3 regions of the Rhizobium sp. WYCCWR 11128 genome follow, and region 2 is predicted to be linked to each of the others. Evidence: riboswitches for the same ligand, from Rfam matches in the RefSeq annotation. Region 2 holds a riboswitch; each other region holds the start of a gene.
What was found. A riboswitch is a leader RNA that binds a small molecule or an ion and turns the genes downstream of it on or off. The one in region 2 is predicted to bind S-adenosylmethionine.

Region 1 (4,940 bases), 240 kb from region 2:
GTGCAGGCCGGGGCGGGACCGCCCTGCGCACGATCTTCTTCAAACCACGATGGATTTCCGATCCGGAGGAGATCCAACTGAGAACGGATGCCGCTCACCCGGATGTGCGGCCGAGCGTGGAGGAAATACACAATGCATAGCCCATCCAAAATAGCCCTGTTGTCGTTAACCGGCCTGTTGCTGTCGGGAGTCGCGGTCCTGCCGACCGCTCTGGGCAGTTCTGCCGAAGGGCAGCCGCTTGCAATGACGACATCGTCCATTGCGCCGCCGACCAAAATGCCGGTCGTCACGAAGGAGTCGATCACGTTCGGCGCCTATGATCCGCACGGAGATTTAGGCGCCTCGCCCGATTCGAAGATCGAACACCTCTTCCTGCCCTGGGAAGATGTCGATCTGCGCACGCTCGTCCTCGCCGACGATTATGCGCAAGCGCGTGGCCGCACCCTGCTGATCTCGGTCGAGCCCTGGACCTGGTCGACCGGTTCGCGCCAAACCTCGCAGGAACTGCTGCACAGCATCCTCAACGGTTCGCGCGATGCGAACATGGCCGCCGTCTGCTCGACTGCTGCCAAGCTGAAAAGTCCGGTCATCATTCGCTGGGGACAGGAAATGGACGAAACCGACAGCCAGTTCTCCTGGTCGCATTGGCAGGGCGACGATTATGCCAAGGCCTATCGCCGGATGGTGGAGGTCTGCAAGGTCCACCTGAAGACGGCCAAATACATGTGGTCACCGAAGGGCAATGAGGGGCTTCAAGCCTTTTATCCCGGCAACGATGTCGTCGATCTTATGGGGCTCTCGGTCTTTGGCCTGGAGCAATACGACAGGGACAAGACTGGCCGTGACCAGACGTTTGCCGAGCACCTTGCGCCCGGATACGCCCGTGTCGCTGGTTACGGCAAGCCCATCATGGTTGCCGAACTCGGCTACGAAGGCGGCGATTCCTTCGTGCGAAACTGGGCTGAGAGCGTAACGAAACGCTATCCCCAGTTCCCGGCCCTCAGCGCCGTTATCTACTTCAACGACCGTGAAGTCTATCCGTGGCCGGACGGCTATGGCCGCCCCGACTGGCGGGTCGTCCGCGAAAGCATCAATTGAACAACAAGGAACCTGAACATGTCCATGCTTCAAAAAATGTTCCTGGCCGTGGCCCTGACCAGCGGTATCGCCACGGCCGCGTCCGCTGCCGGAACCAATGAGCCTGCGGGGATCGAGACCGCAAAGCCGATGAGCAGCGCGGAAATCTATCGGCTCTACAACCAGAATTCCTGGATGTGGAAAGCCGGCGCCGGCTACTTCTCCGCAAAGGCGCGTCGCTTTACCGCCTGGTCGCGGGAAAATGGCTCGCCGTCCTTCGGCACGGGCCGCTGGTTCATCACGGAGTCGGGTAAACTCTGCTTCAACGCCGACTGGCACGCCAAGACCGGAACGGCGACGGCGATCACCTGCTTCAGCCACCGCAAGAAGGGTGGCCTGATTTATCAGAAACGCGAACCGGACGGTGAATGGTACGTTTTCAAGAGCGCACCGGCACAAGCCACCGACGAATTCGCAAAGCTTCGCCACGGCGACTACGTGAGGTCTCAATTGGGGAGGATTGAGACGAGCGTCAGTAAGACCAAATAAAGGCGAAGCTAGGGGTTGCGCGCGGCCGAGGCGCCATCTGTATCCTTGTAGGAGCCGATGCCTGCGCGCAACCCTTTTCATAAAAGATTGCGAAGCGCCTTCAAAAGGCGGCGAACGGACGGCCGGGGCAGCTGGAGCGGGTGAAGGGAATCGAACCCTCGTATTCAGCTTGGGAAGCTGCTGCTCTACCATTGAGCTACACCCGCGATGATGCGAGATTTCCAACAGATGGGGGCCGCTGTCAAGTCGCGCCGGGTGCAACGCTTCAGATGCGGAAGTGTTTCGAGAGTTTCAGGCCCTGGGCCTGGTAGTTGGAGCCGAGGCCGGAGCCGTAGAGGCTGGCGGGCTTTTCCTGCATATGTTCGTAGACGAGGCGGCCGACGATCTGGCCGTCTTCGAGGATGAAGGGCACTTCGTGGCTGCGCACTTCGAGCACCGCGCGGCTGCCGCGTCCGCCGGCAGGCGCATGGCCGAAGCCCGGATCGAAGAAGCCGGCATAATGGACGCGGAATTCGCCGACCAGCGGATCGAAGGGGGTCATCTCGGCTGCGTAATCCGGCGGCACATGCACGGCCTCGCGCGAGACGAGGATATAGAACTCATCGGGATCGAGGATCAGCTCGTTACGGCCGCGGCTGTGGAGCGGTTCCCAGAAATCGAAGAGGTCGTGCTCGGCCTTCTTGTCGACGTCGACGACGGCAGTGTGATGTTTGCCGCGATAGCCGATCAGGCCGTCCTTGTCTCCGGCGAGGTCGATCGACAGGGCAATGCCGCCGCCGGAAACATTGGGCAGCTTGCTGGCAACCAGCGTCTCGCTTTCATGCAGCTTCAAAAGTTCCGGCTCGCCGAGCAGGGCCTGGCCGACGCGGAAACGGATCTGCGACAGGCGTGAGCCGCGGCGCACGACGATCGGGAAGGTGCGCGGGCTGATTTCGAGATAGAGCGGGCCGGAATAGCCTGATGGAATCTTGTCGAATTCCTGGGCGTAATCGGTGATGACGCGGGTGAAGATATCGAGGCGCCCGGTCGAGCTCTTCGGGTTGGCCGATGCCGACATCTCGGCCGGCAGCGCTAAGCTCTCCATCAACGGCACGATATAGACGCAGCCGGTTTCAAGCACCGCGCCTTCGGAGAGGTCGATCACATGCAGGCTCAGCCGGTCGAGCTTGTCGGATACCAGATGCGAGGGGCCGGGCATGAAGCTGGCGCGCACGCGAAAAGCCTTGCCGCCCAAGCGCAGGTCGAGGCTTGCCGGCTGGATCTGGTCGCGGTCCAGCTCCCGCTCGGAGATCAGACGCCCCGTTTCGAACAGCGCGGAGATCGCGCGATCCGCCAGAATTCCCGTTTCGCGAGCCATCATGCCTCATCCATCATTTGCGCCGACAAAACCAAACTCGGGGAATTGACGCAAGCAGCTAACAGCAGTATTGCAGAATTATCCCGTGGTGATTTGGCCGGTCGGCTTGCAGCCACGTTAAATAAGTGGCTAAAAAGACCGGGTTGAAACCGGTCTGCTTTTGCGACCGGTTTTTTTGTTATGTGAAGGTGATGGCATGAGCAAGACCTGGCGCCCGGCAACCCAACTCGTCCACGGTGGCACGCTGCGTTCGCAATATGGCGAGACGTCCGAGGCAATCTATCTCACCCAAGGCTTCGTCTACGAGACGTCGGAGGCGGCCGAAGCCCGCTTCAAGGGCGAGACGGAGGGCTTCATCTACGCCCGCTACGGCAGCCCGACCAACGACATGTTCGAAAAGCGCATGTGCATGCTGGAAGGCGCCGAAGACGCCCGCGCCACCGCTTCCGGCATGGCCGCCGTCACCGCGGCGATCCTCTGCCAGCTAAAGGCCGGCGATCATATCGTCGCCGCGCGTGCCCTGTTCGGCTCCTGCCGCTGGGTCGTCGAGACGCTGGCGCCGAAATACGGCATTGACTGCACGCTGATCGACGGCCGGGATCTGGCGAACTGGGAAAAGGCGATCACGCCGAAGACCAAGGTGTTCTTCCTGGAAAGCCCGACCAATCCGACGCTCGAAGTGATCGATATCGCAGGCGTTGCCAAGCTCGCCAACCAGATCGGCGCCAAGGTCGTCGTCGACAACGTTTTCGCGACACCGCTCTTCCAGAAGCCCTTGGAGCTCGGCGCCCATATCGTCGTCTATTCCGCCACCAAGCATATTGACGGACAGGGCCGCTGCCTCGGCGGCGTCGTCCTTTCCGACAAGGAATGGATCGACGAGAACCTGCACGACTATTTCCGCCATACCGGCCCGGCCATGTCGCCGTTCAATGCCTGGACGCTGCTGAAGGGCATCGAGACGCTGCCGCTGCGTGTGCGCCAGCAGACCGAGAATGCGGCGAAGATCGCCGATTTCCTGGCCGAGCAAGGCAAGGTCGCCAAGGTCATCTATCCCGGCCGCAAGGACCATCCGCAGGCCGATATCATCGCCAAGCAGATGACCGGCGGCTCGACGCTGGTCGCCTTCGAGCTGAAGGGCGGCAAGGATGCGGCCTTCGCGCTGCAGAACGCGCTCGAGATCATCAAGATCTCCAACAATCTCGGCGACAGCAAGAGCCTGATCACCCATCCGGCAACGACGACGCACAAGAACCTGACCGAAGAGGCACGCGCCGAACTCGGCATTTCTCCGGGTACGGTCCGCCTTTCGGCCGGCATCGAGGATACCGACGACCTGATCGAGGATTTCGCGAAGGCGCTTGCCAAGGTCTCGGCCTGATCGACAGTCATGACGGCCGGACCCCACCCGGGTTCGGCCGGATCTCACCAAGGTGAGGCCGTGCCGGACCTCACTGGGTGAGGCCGGATCTCACCAAGGTGAGACCGGGGGGAACAAGTTCGCTCGCCGCGGCGTTCCGAAACGGAATTAACACTGACAATTAGGCTTAACGATCGAAAACCCCTCGGATCACAGCCATTTCAGCGATGATAATTGTTCCGTTTCTTGACGGACAGGGCCTCTTATAAGATACGGGTAACATATCTTGACTAAGGTGCAAGGCATGTATCGCGCCCTCACAAGAGAGATCGAAGTAGTCGTCGAGCCGTTCTATCTGGAGGAGCAATCCGATCCGGAAGACGACCGCTATGTCTGGGGTTACCGGATTGTCATCAGCAACAATTCCGGCATAGCCGTTCGGCTGGTCAACCGTTACTGGAACATCACCGACCAGAACGGCCAGGTGGACGAGGTGACCGGCCCCGGCGTCGTCGGCGAGCAGCCGCGGCTCAGCCCCGGCGACACCTACGAATATTCCTCCGGCTGCCCGCTCGACACACCCTCAGGGCTGATGTT
Region 2 (4,940 bases):
GCTTGAAGAAACTCTACGAGGATTCGAGGGCGCAATCCGACTATCGGAAGAGATTGAGGCTGATCCGGCCGTCCTGCTCGATCACGCCTGCCAGCTTGGGCTTGAGGGCATTGTCGGCAAGGATCGAAACAGCAAATACCGGCCCGGACGAACCGGCGATTGGATCAAGCTCAAGTGCGTCCAGTCGGAAGCGTTCCTGATCGTCGGCTATGAGCCGTCAATGTCAGCTCGCGGCGGCTTCGCGTCTCTTCTCCTTGCGGCCTACCATGGCGACGAGCTGCGCTACGTGGGTAGCGTTGGAACCGGATTCAAAGAGCGGGCTTCGCTCGATCTGCGGGCCATGATGGACAAGCTATCGTGGCGACGGAAAGCGCCGCCAGTTACATATCTAGGGAAGCGGCGGGTCGTATGGGTCCAGCCGACGTTGATTGCAGAAATCAAATTTCGCCAATGGACGCCTGACATGAAGCTGCGGCACGCCGCTTATAAAGGGCTGCGTGAGGTTCAGGACAATGCGGAAGTTTACCGCCTTTAATCCGGATAGCGCTTGAGATTGCTAAAGCCAGAATAAAATTCAGGCCGCTCGTCGACGAACGCGAGTGAATACGGAGTGAATGAGCAAACTAGCTCCAAAAAGCAGTCCGGACAGGGCAAGAGTTATCATCGTGCCGACCATTGCCACACCAGAGGCAAGCGAAATATCGCCATCCGTCATATAGCGTGCTCCGCCCATTCCAAGCCCGGTGAAAATGCAGGCCGCAAACACGAGGACAAGAACTAGCAACAAACTCATCCTCAGGAGCCCGAAGCCCTTAGCGCCGCTGATTGCGACCGCCAGCAGAGAAGCTGTTATGCTGAAAACGGTAAAAGCAGAATAGGCAATAGCGCGTGGCCTCAGTTCATTTGCAAAGACCATTCGGTCAGGGATCGAAAGAGCCATGAACTGGTCCCACGTCATTCCTCTGCGAGGTAGTTCCTGTAGCAATAGCAGGCCGGTGCCAGTTTGATACGCGGTAACCGACATTCCGTAGACAAGGTAGACGGCGATCACGACGACAGCCACTCCAATGGCGATGCGGATAGCTCGCTTCAAAATTTTTCCCCCTGTAAAATGACCTGCTGGCGCTCGAATGCGAAACTACTGAGCGGTGAGATGGGTCTAAATCGAAATCAACTCGCGTCTCTTTGTGACGATTGATCGCCAGCATCGACAATCAAACGAGCGCGTTCATAGAGTTCGTCGAAAGTAACGACTTCTGGCCGCAGCAGGTTTCTTCGGAAGCGCTCGAAACACCCGAATTTTCGTTCGTTGATGCCGTGTTCAGTTTCGAACTCATTGAGGCGGCCGCAGATGACAAAAGATCGAGGTTCAGTCGTATAGATGGTCTCGCCGGTCGGATCGCCGTCCCTGTCCGTTATCTGCACGGAGGAGCCCCACTGTGCTAGGGCTGCGGCAACAGTTCCTTGGACTTGTGCGACCGCTCCGGAAAGCTCCTTGGAAGGCGTCCAAATGCCCGAGCGATACTGGTCTGGCGATACCAGCTCCGTCCTATGATGCTTCAATTCCACGAAAGCGGCCGTATTCAGGATGGCCCGGGATCGAAGCAAAGCGTCAACCCGCTTTCCGGGTCCCCCAAGGTCGTGTCCCCTAACCGTCTGCTCTAACTTGCGGTCGTCCAGTGGACCGAAATTGATCAAGCTGAGCGAATATCCCAGAATCCACGGGTTCTTCTCTAAAAACTGTTGCCAGAGCGCTTCAGGTCCCTTGCCGCGCTGCGCTGCGCAGTTGTCGAAGAAGTCGTCATCGGATAGCAACCGTTCGAAAAGAGCGAGCTGCTTCTTTCGATACGATAAGGCGACGACGTCTTCGGTCGTGATCTCATTGCGAGCAATGGCGGCTAAGAGCTTCTGGTTGTCGGCTGCGATCCGCCGCATCTGGTCGGGTTTGAGAAGCAAGTCCTCAAGGTCGCGGTCTGAAATGTTTAAGCGGCCATCATTCGGAAAGTGGAGGCGCTTAATGTTAGCCATGAACTTCAAAAGGGCAGTCATCTCGTGCGGGCCAAGCGCGAAGTATTCCTTCGCGTTGCCCTTCGAGGTGAATTTCTGGATGGTCACCGATCTGAACGACCTGTCGTCTTCCAGAAAGCTGGCTTTGATCTGGAAGCGACCTCCATCAGTTTGCCGCAAAACCAGCTCGTCTTTTACTTTGACGAATTCGTATCCAGGTTCTCCGTCGATGACCTTATTCGCAACGCGCAGCTTTCGGCCCGCGTAATCTGTAAACGCGGGGCTGGCATACGTTTTGTCTGGGCGGGAGTTGCGGAATATTTCCTCTTCGCTGCTCATTATCTCGACCCATTGAAAGCCATTTTGGGTTGTAGCAGATAACCAGCCCCGATACTTCACCATACCAGATGGCGGATTAGTCTTACCCCACGAAATCCCCTGAATTTTAGGCCGATTGTCGGGGACCGACCCACTTCAAAAACGGGAAAAAACGCGGCCGCGAAAGCGGACGGGATTAAACGCGGCCTTTTTAGCCAGCAATTTAACGTGGCTGCAAGCCAACCGGCCAAATCACCACGGGATAATTCTGCAATACCGCCGTTAGCTGCTTGCGTCGATCTGCACAATTTGGGCAATGTGGAATCACGCGATTTGCAGATACGGCGGCTTCCACCCCCGTCGCTTGGATAGGTCCAAACTATCCGTGAAAGAACCGCAACTGGCGAAGCGGAGAGAGAAGGAAACGGCATCCAAAGCCCTTCCTTCCCCTCTGCGGTCCTTATCCCCTTGTGAGAGGATGGGGTTATCTGTGCCGCTGTTCGCCCTTCGTGGCAATAGTTGACGGTCTAAAAGGTTGTGCAAATAGTCTAAAGTTTATACGCCAGCACATACTTTCGACCTTCCCTTGCGCATTGATCCATCAATCCGAAATCGATGGGATAGCGGAACGATAACCGACGAAGAACTTTAAAACTTCCGGTTAGGGGCCACAGGTCGCTCACTTCTGAAGACGGATCGTGTGGGTTGTGTAGCAACCGCCCCATTGATCGGGGAGCCAAAAAATCATGAGCGTCAACTGTCAGTGTTGGAGAAATGACGGTCTTGCATTCTCTTCAGATTGGAGCTGAATTTCTCTTTTGATTCCGGAGATAAGAAGCCGGGTTCTCGTGAGTTCCGGAGCAGCGCCGCATGTTGAAACCTGATGGTAGCTGCAAGGGCAATCCACATGGCGAGTGCTTCGAAGGTTTTTGATCCCAACTTTTTCGCCTTCGCCATCAACCGCTCGTGGTCGTTTAGCCAGCGGTTTGCCTCCCAGTTCCGGGCCGTAAAAAGGTTCGCTATAAACTGTTCGTAATAAACTTTGCCGGACCGGTCCTCCATCAGGATGTTCCACTCGGGTGAAAATACTGGCACGAGCCAGCTGTCGGCATCGGCTAAAGATGTGGTAACACCAATTCCTGGGCACGGCGCTAATGGGTGATCGGTCACCACCTTTGTTATGAGTCCCGCGATAGCGATGTCCCAGCTCTCGCTTGTCTCTTTGTCCACCGTCCCGTCGAATAACTGGCGGGAGAGGTCGTACAAATTGAAGGGCTTAGCAAACTGCGACGGCAATCGCTGGACACATGTCCCGAGGATGATTCTCTCGTAGTAGTTCCCCTTCTGGAGGTATTCTTCATAGGATGTCCCCATCAGGGTTGCCACCGCTGAATGAGTTGCTCTCTCTACCGTCTGAACTGCCTCACCAATATCTACCAAAACAGAGGAGTTCGCGAGATCACTCGGCTTGCATTCCCATGGGGGAAGCTCTGAGACTCGTGATCCTATGGACTCGTACGCGGCGGCGGCAAGTTGTGAGCAGAAGTAGCCCGCATCCGTCTGGTCGCGCAGGAAGGGCAATATTGTTCCCACTGCGCCTTTCGTGGAATATGGACGGAATAACAGCGACCAAACAAAATCTGCGAGTTCGTCCCGCTGCTTCTGTGATAGGCCCGTCGCGCGAAGAACGCGAAGCTTCACATTCGTCTCATAGCTGACCGCCGGAAGAAAGACCGGTATCACACCAGGATCATTTGCTTCGACTGCGATGCCATTGCCAACGTGCAGGGCAGCATGACTAAACGAGCCAAGAGTGGCTGCCCGGATCAGCCAACTTGTCTTGTTCTCTCCCGTCGAGAGGATGATGTCTCCGGGCAACAGCGCAGCAGTATTGATGACTGTAATGCTGGTCATTCATACGGTCCTTTGCCTCAGGCGAGAACCCATAGTGCCCGGAACAAACGGCGCGATTGTGATGCCCATTGCCTAGAGAAGAATCGGCTGCGACACCGGCTCCCCGGACGTGGTCACGATGGTCGAACCATAGGGCTCCCGTGACGTCACAACGATCTGGGCGTTCGGAAGCGGCCGGGCGAGCGCCTTAGCCTCCTCCCACCGTGCACGCATCCATACATCCACCTCTTCCTGCGTCAGCAAGAGGACCGGCATTGCCCTCGGGTGAATCGGTTTGACGACGTCGTTGGGATCGGTCGTCAGGAATGCATAGAGGTCGTCTGTGGTCAGGCCGTCTTTGACTTTGCGAACGCTTTGCCACTGGGGAACGTGCACACCCGCAAAAAACATCAGGGGCTTGCTTTCATCACGCGCGAACCAGGCGTTCGGCGTGTTGCCGCCCTCTTCCTTGCTGGCAGGGTCCGGTTCGGCAAAGCTTGTCACCGGCACGATGCAACGGTTCTCGACCCCAAACCAGCGCTGCCAATGCGCCAGATCAAGATTGCGGATATTGGTCGTACCCTTATTTGGCTCCATACGGATGAGCACTTCCATATCAACCAACTTACCCTTCTGCCGCAATTTCTCGGCCCGCGCTTCAGCCGCCTGCTTGATCGCAAAAAACGGCGACGGCATTCCCCACCGCGCATGCACAAGCTGCT
Region 3 (4,940 bases), on a different contig from region 2:
TGGTCGCCGTCGAGCATCTTGTCCCAGCGGGCGCGGGTATCGAGCCTTGCGATCAGCGAATGGAGACCAACCTTGTCGAGGGCCGCCTCGACGGCGGCTTTCTCGTAGGCTTCGGGACGTTCGGGAAAGGCCAGCGCCTCGCGCAGCGTGCCGCCGGGAACATAGGCAACCTGCGGAACGAAGAGCATGTCGTCGATTGGCGGCAGGCCTATCGTGCCGCTGCCGCACGGCCAGAGGCCGGCCATCGCCTGGAAGAGCAGCTTGCGATTGACGCTGTGATCGCCGTTGATCATGATCTTTTCGCCGGCCTTGATCACGACATCGGTTTCACGCAGGCGAAAACCGCCGCATTCCTCGATGTCTTCGCCGACCTTGGCGACGATCACCACATCCTTCAACGTCAGCGTGTCGGGCGCGGCGTTTTCATAGGCGATGCTGTCCTTGAGGTCGAAGTCCTCTTCCATCTCGACCAGCGCCTGGCGGAAATCGGTGACGCGCATCAGCGTGGCGCGCCATTCGGCGATCGGGCCGAAATTGGAGACATACCAGCGCAGCGCCGTGTTGACCTGGTTGAAGGCACCGACCGACATCATCAGCTGGCCGAGGGTGAGGCCGCCAGAGAAATAGGCGGGGGCGGCAACGATGATCGGGATGACGATCACCAGCCAGCCATAGCCGGCCGAAACCCAGGTGAGATTGGTATTGGCCATGGCAAGCCGCTTGACGACTGTCAGGACCGAGCTGATGTCGGTGTTGATGCGCCGGCGTTCGTTCTCCTCGCCGCGGGCAACAGTAATTGCCGGCATGTTCTCATTGGCATGCATCAGCGTGAAGCGAAGCTCGGCCTCTTTCGAAAAACGGTCGGCATTGAGCTTCACCAGCTTCCGACCGACGACCTGGCTCAGCACCGAGGCGGAAGCGGCATAGAAAATCGCCGCCCAGACCATGTAGCCTGGAATGGAGAAGCTATGGCCGCTGATGCGGAAGATGAAGCCGCTGGAAAGTTCCCAGAGCACGCCGATGAAGCTCACCAGAAGAATGGTCGACTGCAGCAGGCCGAGAACCAATCCCGTCGTGCTTTCGGCGAGGTTGCGGGAATCTTCGTGCAGGCGCTGGTCCGGATTGACGCCGATCAGGCCGCTGGAGGCAAGCCGCAGCGCCCGCTTGCGCTTCAGCCACTGGTCAACCAGATCGCGGGACAAGCCTTCGCGCATATAGAGTGCCGTCATCTGATTCAGCCAGGCCTGCAGCACGTTGAGCAGCAGCAGTGTGCCGGCGATCATCGCGAAGATTTCGAGTTGGTGGAAGAATTCGCCGAGGTCGCGGCGCTCCAGCGAGTCGTAGAAGGGCGCATTCCACTCGTTCAAAATGACCTGGCCGTAGGACGTCGCCAGGATAACGAGGATCAGCACGGTCGCCAGAAACAGCACCTTGCCACGCACTTCCGAATTCCAGAATGCTGAGAACATGACGCCGAGGCGATATGTCAGGCTTAAATCATACCCTACCCTATCCTGCCTCCGGATGCCCGGCCTCCCCTCGATTTTATCTGCCATTACGCTTTTCCAAATCGCCCATACCCTTATAAATAACATGGTGGCGTTACCGGTCTATCAACAGATTCTATCAGTCATTAAAGTGTGATGATGCTTGCATGAGTCTCTCCTGCATGTATTCGCCAGTTGATTCGCAATCCGACTGGGTCTAATTAAGGCCTCCGTGGTGATTTGGCCGGCCGGCTTGCAGCCACGTTAAAAAAGTCGCTAAAGGGCCGCGTGCGGACCGGTAGCGATTTTTGTCGCCGCCGGTTTTTTGTTTTTGATCGAGTGACCGCAATGCCCATCAAGATCCCCGATACGCTGCCCGCCTTCGAAACCCTGGTTCAGGAGGGTGTGCGGGTGATGACCGAGACGTTGGCGATCCGTCAGGATATCCGACCGTTGCAGATCGGGCTGCTCAACCTCATGCCGAACAAGATCAAGACCGAACTGCAGATGGCCCGTCTCGTCGGCGCCTCGCCGCTGCAGGTGGAGCTGTCGCTTATCCGTATCGGCGGCCACAAGGCGAAGAATACGTCCGAGGACCATCTGCTTGCCTTCTACCAGACCTGGGAAGAAGTAAAGCACCGCAAGTTCGACGGCTTCATCATCACCGGGGCGCCGATCGAGCTTTTGCCCTATGAGGATGTCACCTATTGGCCGGAGATGCAGGAGATTCTTGACTGGACGGAAACGAATGTCCATTCGACGATGAACGTCTGCTGGGGCGCGATGGCGGCAGTCTATCATTTTCACGGCGTTCCGAAATACGAGCTGAAAGAGAAGGCCTTCGGCGTCTACCGCCACCTGAACCTGAAGCCTTCCTCGATCTATCTCAACGGCTTTTCCGACAATTTCGAAGTGCCGGTGTCGCGCTGGACCGAAGTGCGCCGCGCCGATATCGAGAAATCCGAAAGCCTGGAGATCCTGATGGAGTCCAGCGAAATGGGCGTCTGCCTCGTGCATGAGAAGAGGGGCCGGCGGCTCTACATGTTCAACCATGTCGAATATGATTCTACGTCGCTTTCCGACGAGTATTTCCGCGACGTCAATGCCGGCGTGCCGATCAAGATGCCGCACAATTACTTCCCGCATAACGATCCGGCGCTTGCGCCGCAGAACCGCTGGCGCAGCCATGCGCATCTTTTGTTCGGCAACTGGATCAACGAAATCTACCAGACGACGCCCTTTGATGTGGAAGAGATCGGCAGCGATCTCTGACCGTTGCCGATCACGCCTGGAGCCGATGCCGCCGCACCACTGCTGTGGCTTTTCTTTCTGATCCGCCGGTTGCGGATCGAAGCAAATCCGGGCAGGTTCCTGTCCTGAAGCCTACCACACCGCGCGTCTTCGTCGGACGTGCAATGCACACTTTCAATCGCTGCACATTCCTCAAATCGATTCCGAATTGAGGAATTTTCAGCAGGGACAGAATGGACGGTCGATCATGTCGGATAAGTTGGAGCGGGACGTTTTCGGGCAGACGCAGGCGGGCGAGACCGTCTATCGCGTCGTGATCAAGGGCGGCGGGCTGACGGCCAAGATCATCAGCTGGGGCGCGGTCATCCAGGATCTGCGTCTCGAGGGACATGATGCGCCGCTGCAGCTCGGCTTCGACGATTTCGACAGCTACCTCCTCTATTCGTCCTACTTCGGCGCGACGCCCGGCCGCTGCGCCAACCGCGTCGGCGGCGGCAGGTTCACGCTTGACGGCAAGGACTATCAGCTCGAGCCGAATGAAAACGGCGTCACGCATCTGCATGGCGGCAGCGACAATATCGCCAAACGCAATTGGACGATCGTCGAGCATGACCACGACCGCGTGGTGCTGAAGATCGTCGATCCCGATGGCCGCGCCGGCTATCCCGGCAATTGCACCATCCAGGCGACTTTCTGGGTGCATGGCAATGGTGAACTGTCGATCACCTACGAATCGACCAGCGACCAGCCGACGCTCGCCAATGTCTGCCAGCACGCCTATTTCAATCTCGACGGCCGCGAAGATGCACTTGGCCATGACATCATGATAGCCGCCGATCACTATCTGCCGACTGATGAGAAGCAGGTGCCGACCGGTGAGATCCGTCCCGTTGAGGGCACGGAATTCGATTTCCGCGAGATGGCGTCGATGAAGCGTTTCGTCGGCAGCCAACAAGCGTTTTACGACCATAATTTCTGCCTGTCGGGCGAGCGTACCGCCAAGCGGAGCGTCGCGCTTGCCCGCAGCCTCTATTCCGGTGTGTCGCTGGAAGTGCGCAGCACGGAGCCAGGCGTGCAGTTCTATGCCGGCTTCAAGCTCGATGTCGCGGCGCCCGGCATCGGCGGGCGCAAATACGGCCCATTCGCCGGCTTCTGCCTAGAGACGCAGGTCTGGCCGGATGCCATCAACCACCAAGGTTTTCCGAATGCGGTTCTGCGCCCCGGCGAAGTGCTGCGTCAGGAGACGGATTATATCTTCACCAGGAACTGAGCATCCTCCAGCGCCGGCGCGTTTCTAAACGCGCGGCGCTGCGGACGCACGACTGTCAAATTTGAGCGCTATGAAACCCTTGCCGGTCCGCCCGGCGAGGGTTTTTTGATTCCGTGCTCGATTCCGACTTGCCGATTGGTTCTATATAGGTTCTATTGTATCCCCATGGATAGAACCAGTCTGATAGCGGAACTGAACAGCCGCGGCCTGCGTGACGAGGCACTGACCGGGCCGCTTTACAAGCGGCTGGCGCAGACGCTGACCGGCCTCATTCAGGAAGGGCTACTGAAGCCTGGCACGGCGCTGCCGGGCGAGCGCGACCTTGCCGAGGCTCTGAAACTCGGCCGCGTTACCGTGCGCACCGCCTATCGCGATCTGATGGCATCCGGCGCACTGGAATCGCGCCATGGAAGCGGTACTTTCGTGTCAAGCAGGGTGGAACGCATGGAACAGTCGCTGTGGCGGCTTTCCTCCTTCTCCGCCGACATGCGCTCGCGCGGGCGTCTGCCGGCCGCACGGATATTGTCGCGGGCGGTCAACACGCCGTCGCCGGAGGAATCCTTCCTGCTCGGCCTCGGTGGCGACGAGCCGGTGCTGAGGCTCGACCGCTTGCGCCTTGCCGACGGCCTGCCGCTGGCGATCGAACGCGCCGTGGTGCCGATCAAGTTCCTGGGGCACGACGCCGGCGGCGAGGGATCGCTCTATGATGCGCTGACGGCCAGTGGCCACAGGCCCGTGCGCGCGCTGCAGCGGCTGACCGCGGTCACGCTCGACCCGTCCTCCGCCGCGATCCTGAACGTCAAATCAGGCGCGCCGGCGCTTCTGATCGAACGTGTCTCGCGCCTGGAAGACCAGCGCGTCGTCGAATACACCCGCTCGCATTATCGCGGCGATGCCTATGATTTCGTTGCCGAATTGAGAATCGGAGATGA

Region 1: another riboswitch for S-adenosylmethionine. It lies ahead of HX898_RS10340 (O-succinylhomoserine sulfhydrylase); the one in region 2 lies ahead of HX898_RS09150 (Shedu immune nuclease family protein).
Region 3: another riboswitch for S-adenosylmethionine. It lies ahead of metA (homoserine O-succinyltransferase); the one in region 2 lies ahead of HX898_RS09150 (Shedu immune nuclease family protein).

What each region holds. Positions count from the first base shown of each region.
Region 1 is NZ_JACCEZ010000002.1:543,879-548,818, reverse strand. It holds gene HX898_RS10365 (glycosyltransferase family 2 protein) at 1-140, shown strand, start outside; gene HX898_RS10360 (glycoside hydrolase family 26 protein) at 160-1,098, shown strand; gene HX898_RS10355 (DUF995 domain-containing protein) at 1,117-1,626, shown strand; tRNA gene HX898_RS10350 (tRNA-Gly) at 1,759-1,832, opposite strand; gene HX898_RS10345 (2'-deoxycytidine 5'-triphosphate deaminase) at 1,892-2,986, opposite strand; SAM riboswitch at 3,059-3,137, shown strand; gene HX898_RS10340 (O-succinylhomoserine sulfhydrylase) at 3,180-4,364, shown strand; gene apaG (Co2+/Mg2+ efflux protein ApaG) at 4,648-4,940, shown strand, end outside.
Region 2 is NZ_JACCEZ010000002.1:306,752-311,691, reverse strand. It holds partial or broken gene ligD (non-homologous end-joining DNA ligase) at 1-535, shown strand, start outside; gene HX898_RS09155 (hypothetical protein) at 575-1,093, opposite strand; gene HX898_RS09150 (Shedu immune nuclease family protein) at 1,171-2,346, opposite strand; SAM riboswitch at 2,516-2,594, opposite strand; gene HX898_RS09145 (hypothetical protein) at 3,079-4,239, opposite strand; gene HX898_RS09140 (SOS response-associated peptidase) at 4,312-4,940, opposite strand, start outside.
Region 3 is NZ_JACCEZ010000003.1:307,911-312,850, reverse strand. It holds gene HX898_RS13865 (ABC transporter ATP-binding protein/permease) at 1-1,595, opposite strand, end outside; SAM riboswitch at 1,710-1,787, shown strand; gene metA (homoserine O-succinyltransferase) at 1,836-2,759, shown strand; gene HX898_RS13855 (aldose epimerase family protein) at 2,986-4,008, shown strand; gene HX898_RS13850 (GntR family transcriptional regulator) at 4,174-4,940, shown strand, end outside.